Linked DNA regions of Idiomarina loihiensis L2TR. The protein of the gene in region 1 interacts with the protein of each later gene in a pairwise test. Links are inferred from orthologs where the notes say so. Each region holds a gene or a part of one and is shown on either strand. Other genes may lie near its edges.

Region 1 (2,813 bases):
TAACCCGAAAACTGGTACTGTAACTCCAGACGTAGCAACTGCAGTTAAAAACGCTAAAGCGGGTCAGGTTCGCTATCGCAACGATAAAAACGGTATTGTTCATGCAACAATCGGCCGTGTTGACTTCGATAACGACAAATTGAAAGAAAACCTTGAAGCTCTGCTGGCAGCTCTTAAGAAAGCTAAGCCTTCTTCAGCTAAAGGTGTTTTTGTAAAACGCATTAGCCTGTCCACAACAATGGGTGCTGGTGTGAGCATTGACCAGGCAACTGTAGCAGCGGTTTAATTCGCTTCAGTCAGGTTAGTGTAATGGTTTATGGGTTGGAGCTGCCGTGGCGTTGCTAAGGCGCAACAAAACAAGGCTCCCGTCCAAGACCGTAGGTGTACCGCGAGAATCTCAGAATATCGAGTAGTGGCACTTAATTTCCTACGCAGATGGTGATATCCGACTCAGGCTCTCTGGGTAGAGAATCACCGTGACAACGCGGTGGGTTTTATCCCACCTAATTGTAACGAGGGACTTCGGTCCCAAATTGAAAACGAGGTGATATCAGTGGCAATTGGTTTAGCCGGAAAGAAAGCCATCGTTAAGGAAGTTAACGACGTTGCTTCAAATGCGCTAGCCGTCACCGTTGCTGAATATCGAGGCATCGAAGTAGCCGATATGACTGCGCTGCGTAAGAAAGCTCGCGAGCAGGGTATTTTCGTTAAAGTTGTACGAAATACACTGGCAAAACGCGCTTTTGAAGGCACACAGTTTGACGACATGGGCGATGCACTTAAAGGACCTCTTGTTTATGGGTTTTCTATGGACGCACCGGGCGCTTCAGCTCGTTTGTTCAAAGACTTCTCAAAAGAAAACAAGAACTTGCAAGTGACAGCTCTGTCAATCGGTAATGGCATCATGGGTCCAGAAAAATTGGACGCAGTTGCTTCACTTCCGACTCGTGACGAAGCATTGGCTAAATTGCTCGCCACCTTCAAAGAACCGGTTAGCAAATTCGTTAAAACAGTTAACGAAGTACCTAGCAAGTTCGTTAGAACGTTGGCAGCAATTAAAGACGCTAAATAATACGTTGGTTTTTTAACCATTTTTTTGTAATTATAAACCCAGGAGTTTAGAGTAATGGCTCTGACTAAAGACGACATCTTAAACGCGATCGCTGAAATGCCAGTAATGGAACTGGTTGAACTGATCGAAGCAGCTGAAGAAAAATTCGGCGTTGACGCATCTGCAGCAGTAGCAGTAGCTGCTCCAGCAGCAGGCGGCGAAGCAGCAGCTGAAGAAAAAACTGAATTTGACGTAGTACTGAAAGCAGCTGGCGCAAACAAAGTTTCCGCTATCAAAGCTGTTCGCGGCGCAACTGGCCTTGGCTTGAAAGAAGCTAAAGCTATGGTTGAGTCTGCACCAGTAGCAGTTAAAGAAGGTGTAAGCAAAGACGAAGCTGAAGAGCTGAAAAAGCAGCTTGAAGAAGCTGGTGCGGAAGTTGAAGTTAAGTAATTTAACTTTTGTACGACATATGGCCTTTTAGGCCTCGGGCTGGTGGTTAATTAACCACCAGCCCTTTTGCGCTGTATCGCTTGTATCATTTTGCCCGAGGTTGGATACAGATAAGCGAAAAAAATAACAACGGGATCGACAGATAAAAGATTAATCTGTTTTTAACCATCGAACCACTCGTTGGTTAGGGTCATCAATCAGCTAGCTGAGGAACCCCATGGCGTACTCCTACTCTGAAAAAAAACGTATTCGTAAGGATTTCGGTAAACGACCTCAGGTCTTAGAAGTTCCTTATTTGCTGTCTATGCAGCTTGATTCATTTAAGAAATTTATTGAAGTCGATCCAGAAGCCAATAATGGTCTGGAAGCGGCTTTTCGTTCGGTCTTTCCTATTGCCAGTTATTCTGGTACTGCGGAACTACAGTACGTCAGTTATCACATGGGTGAGCCGGCGTTTGACGTTGAAGAATGTCAGATCCGGGGCATTACCTACTCAGCACCATTGCGTGTGAAACTGCGTCTGGTGCTGTTTGATAAAGAAGCAGCTGCCGGTACAGTTAAAGACATTAAAGAACAAGAAGTGTACATGGGCGAAATTCCGTTAATGACAGAAAACGGAACCTTCGTTATCAATGGCACAGAGCGAGTTATCGTTTCTCAGCTCCACCGTTCACCTGGTGTGTTCTTTGATCACGACAAAGGTAAATCACACTCGTCAGGTAAAGTCCTGTATAACGCGCGTGTTATTCCTTACCGTGGCTCTTGGTTGGATTTTGAATTTGATCCTAAAGACAACGTTTTTGTACGTATCGACCGTCGTCGTAAATTACCGGCGTCAATTATTCTTCGTGCTCTGGAATACAGCACTGAAGAAATTCTCGATATGTTCTTCGACACAACGTACTTTGAAATCCTTAAAACTAAGGTGAAAATGCAGTTGGTGCCTGAGCGTCTGCGTGGCGAGACCGCCAAGTTCGACATCAAAGGTGCTGAAGGCGAAGTACTGGTCGAAAAAGGCCGTCGTATTACCGCACGTCACATCCGCCAGTTGGAGCAACTGGACATTAAAGAGATGGAAGTGCCGGCAGAATACATGGTCGGAAAAGTATTAGCGAAAGACTACGCGAATAAGAAAACTGGCGAAGTGGTCGGTCACGCGAATGACGTGCTGACACTTGAGCTTATCGCCGAGCTTAGCGAAGCGGGTATTAAGAAAATTGAAACGCTGTTCGTTAACGATTTGGATCACGGTCCATACATGAGCGAAACCTTACGCGTTGATTCAAGCAACAACCGCTTAGAAGCTTTGGTT
Region 2 (4,069 bases), 1.5 Mb from region 1 along the record:
GGGCCCAGTCCGCACATCAGATGGCTGAATGTTTGTATCAGAATATTGTACGTGAGTACCGCAACAAACCGGCAAAAGCCTTCAAATATAAAGACCGGGGTTCACTCGTCTCACTGAGTCGTTTTTCGGCGGTGGGTAATTTAATGCAAAGTAAAAGTCTGTCAATGTCGCTTGAAGGCACTTTAGCGCGTTGGGCGTACGCCAGTTTATATCGTATGCACCAGAGAGCCTTACACGGCTGGTGGAAGATGTTTTTGTTGTTAATGGTGGACAAACTTAACCATGTTGTAAAACCGCGACTGAAGTTACACTGACGATATACTTCAGAGGCTGCTTAAGGCACAATAACGACCCTAAAATGATAATGAAAAAAGCCAGACTGTATCCGTAAAATGACTGCACCAAATTTTGTTCACTTAAGAGTTCATAGCGACTTTTCCATGATAGATGGGCTGGCGAAAGTTGGTCCAATTTGTGAGGCTGTTGCTGAAGCGGGTATGCCTGCTTTAGCCATTACCGACCAAATGAACTTTTGTGGTCTGGTTCGCTACTATGGAAAAGCGCACCAATTGGGCTTAAAGCCTTTAATAGGGTGCGATTTCTGGGTGCAGGCTGACTATCCTGAATCTGAAATTTTCCGCCTGACCGCACTGGCAATGGATAATGAAGGTTATCAGCAGATAACTCAGCTTATTTCAAAAGCTTATTTGCGCGGTAATATTAAAGGCAAGCCGGTTATCGATAAAGACTGGCTGAAGGAGCATAACGAGGGCATTATTTTGTTGTCCGGAAGCCGTCAGGGTGATGTAGGACAGGCTCTAATTAAAGGCCATGACAGCCAGCTGGATGCTGCCCTCGATTTCTACCAGCAATATTTTCCTGACCGCTATTATCTTGAGCTTGTGCGCACCGGCCGGCCTCAGGAAGAAAACTATTTACATAAAGCGGTGGCTTTAGCCGGGGAAACAGGCCTACCCGTTGTCGCTACTAATGAAGTGGTTTTCCTGAAAGAAGAAGACTTTGATGCTCACGAAATTCGTGTGGCTATTCACGACGGGTACCAGTTGGAAGATAAACGTCGGCCGAAAAAATATTCACCACAACAATATTTGCGCTCCAGCGAAGAAATGAGTGAGTTGTTTTCTGACATTCCTGAAGCAATAGAAAATACTGTTGAAATAGCCAAGCGCTGTAATGTCACTGTGCGTTTGGGCGAATACTTCCTGCCTAAGTTTCCCACTGGCGACCTGACGACTGAAGAGTTCTTAATTAAGGTTTCGGAAGAAGGGCTGGAAGAACGTTTAGAGTTTTTGTTTCCTGACGCGGAAGAGCGAGAGCAGAAACGACCAGAATACGACGAACGACTTAAGCGCGAGCTTGGTGTTATAAACGATATGGGCTTCCCCGGGTATTTCCTTATCGTTATGGAGTTCATTCAGTGGAGTAAAGATAACGGCATACCCGTAGGCCCGGGGCGCGGTTCAGGTGCAGGCTCTCTGGTGGCTTATGCACTTAAAATAACAGATTTGGATCCGCTTGAATTTGACTTACTTTTTGAGCGATTCCTTAACCCTGAACGGGTTTCTATGCCAGATTTCGATGTCGACTTCTGTATGGATCGTCGGGATGAAGTTATCGATCACGTTGCTGACCTGTATGGTCGTGAAGCGGTTTCGCAAATTATTACCTTCGGTACTATGGCGGCTAAGGCTGCGATACGCGATGTCGGACGGGTACTGGCTCATCCCTATGGTTTTGTCGACCGAATTTCCAAGTTAATACCGGGCGATCCGGGCATGACTCTGGCCAAAGCCTTTGAAATTGAGCCCCAGCTTGGCGCCGCGTACGACCAGGATGAAGAAGTTAAGGCCATTATTGATATGGCTCGTATTCTTGAAGGCGTGACTCGTAATGCTGGTAAACACGCTGGTGGCGTGGTTATTTCTCCAACCAAAATAACCGACTTCTCGCCACTGTATTGCGATGATGAAGGTAACAACCCGGTCACTCAGTTTGATAAAGACGATGTTGAGTCGGCAGGTCTGGTTAAGTTCGACTTTTTGGGTTTGAGAACGCTGACCATTATTCAGTGGGCGGTTGATATGGTGAACCGCCGGCATGCTAAGAGCGGTAAAGATCCTATTGATATTACGTCGATTGATTTAACTGATCCGGCGTGTTTTAAACTGTTGAAAAAAGCCGAAACAACGGCGGTGTTTCAGTTAGAGTCGCGTGGCATGAAAGAGCTTATTAAAAAGCTTTTGCCAGACTCTTTCGAAGACATTATCGCCCTGGTGGCGCTATTCCGGCCGGGGCCACTGCAGTCTGGCATGGTTGATAACTTTATTGACCGGAAGCACGGCAGGGAAGAAATTTCGTACCCCGATGCTGAGTATCAGCATGAGAGTTTGCAGCCCATACTAGAGCCGACTTACGGTGTCATCCTCTACCAGGAACAGGTCATGCAAATTGCCCAGGTTCTGGCTGGCTACACTTTGGGTGGCGCAGATTTGTTACGCCGTGCAATGGGTAAGAAAAAGCCCGAGGAAATGGCTAAGCAACGAGAAATTTTTGCTAAGGGTGCGGCGCAAAATAATATTGACCCTGAACTGGCGACGAAAATCTTCGACTTGGTAGAGAAATTTGCCGGTTATGGCTTTAACAAGTCGCACTCGGCTGCCTACGCTTTAGTTTCATACCAGACTTTATGGATGAAAACCCACTTCCCGGCAGAGTTTATGGCTGCGGTGATGTCCGCCGATATGGATAATACCGACAAAATTGTCACTTTGGCGGACGAATGTGAACGCATGGGACTGGACTTGCTGCCTCCGGACGTAAACAAAGGCGAATATAAGTTTACCGTCGATGAACAGCAACGAGTGGTGTACGGTATAGGCGCAATAAAAGGTGTGGGTGAAGCGCCAATTGAGTCTATTATTAAAGCCCGGCAAGAAGGCGGGCCGTTCCGGGATTTATTCGACTTCTGTTGCCGGGTTGATCTGAAGCGAATGAATAAGCGCATTCTGCAGCGCTTAATTCGTGCTGGCGCAATGGACAACTTAGGACCTCACCGTGCTTCATTAATGGCGACGCTGGAAAAAGCCATTCGTCAGGCCGAACAGCATTTGAATGCGGAAAAAATTGGTCAGTCGGATATGTTTGGGGTACTTACCACCGAACCTGAAGCGGTTGAACAGGAGTTTGTCAGCGTACGTAAATGGTCGGAAGCGGTCTGGTTGGAAGGAGAGCGCGATACCCTCGGTCTTTATTTGACTGGTCACCCCATTAACCGTTTTCGTGCAGAGCTCAAACATTACATTAATAGTACATTGTCCAATGTTACTCCTACCCGTAAAGATGAGAGTATTGCTATTGCCGGGCTGGTGATTGATGTGAGAGTACTGACCAATAAAAGAGGTCAGCGTTTTGCTATAGTGACTTTAGATGACAAAACAGCGCGCATGGATGTACGCTTATTTAGTAACGAATACGAAAGTTATCAGGAATTGCTCGAAAAAGACCGAATTTTGTGGATAAAAGGTGAGGTCAGATTTGATAACTTCAGTAATAGCAATACAATGACTGCCAGAGAAGTGATGGCAATTGAGCAGGCTCGGGAAACTTATCTCCGGCATTTAGCAATTACAGTAACGGATGAGCAGCTTGCTAAAGGTCTTGCCGGAAAACTGGAAAAGCTATTACAGCCCTTTGCTGAAGGGACTTGTCCGATAAAAATGCGGTATCAGTCGGAACGCGTTGAAGCCACGTTAAATGTTGGCGCACAATGGTATGTGAATCCGTCTGATGAATTAATATACGAATTACAGAATTTGCTGGGAACTCAGCAAGTTTCACTTGAATTTTAAAGGAAATGACAGCGAATGAGCCTTAATTTTCTGGATTTTGAACAACCTATTGCGGAACTTGAAGCGCAAATCGAAGAACTGAAGTCTGTTGGCAACCGCGGGCAACTGGATCTTAACTTAGAAGAGGAAGTGCAGCGACTGACCACCAAGAGTCAGGAACTGACAGAGAAAATCTTTTCTGATTTAGGTGCGTGGCAGGT

Evidence for each region. Proteins that work in one complex are often made in the same cells at the same time.
Region 2: the proteins of rplL (region 1) and dnaE interact in binary tests that used the Escherichia coli proteins (3 or more experiments, as listed by UniProt). The link is inferred for Idiomarina loihiensis L2TR from one-to-one orthologs.

What each region holds. Positions count from the first base shown.
Region 1 is NC_006512.1:351,934-354,746, forward strand. It holds rplL (50S ribosomal protein L7/L12), read left to right. Parts: upstream 1-1,126; coding sequence 1,127-1,501; downstream 1,502-2,813. Other genes in the region: rplA (50S ribosomal protein L1), read left to right, coding at 1-286; rplJ (50S ribosomal protein L10), read left to right, coding at 554-1,072; rpoB (DNA-directed RNA polymerase subunit beta), read left to right, coding at 1,719-2,813. UniProt on the Escherichia coli protein: The binding site for several of the GTPase factors involved in protein synthesis (IF-2, EF-Tu, EF-G and RF3). Is thus essential for accurate translation.
Region 2 is NC_006512.1:1,812,467-1,816,535, reverse strand. It holds dnaE (DNA polymerase III subunit alpha), read left to right. Parts: upstream 1-392; coding sequence 393-3,869; downstream 3,870-4,069. Other genes in the region: accA (acetyl-CoA carboxylase carboxyl transferase subunit alpha), read left to right, coding at 3,885-4,069; IL_RS08635 (NAD(P)/FAD-dependent oxidoreductase), read left to right, coding at 1-314. UniProt on the Escherichia coli protein: DNA polymerase III is a complex, multichain enzyme responsible for most of the replicative synthesis in bacteria. This DNA polymerase also exhibits 3' to 5' exonuclease activity. The alpha chain is the DNA polymerase catalytic subunit.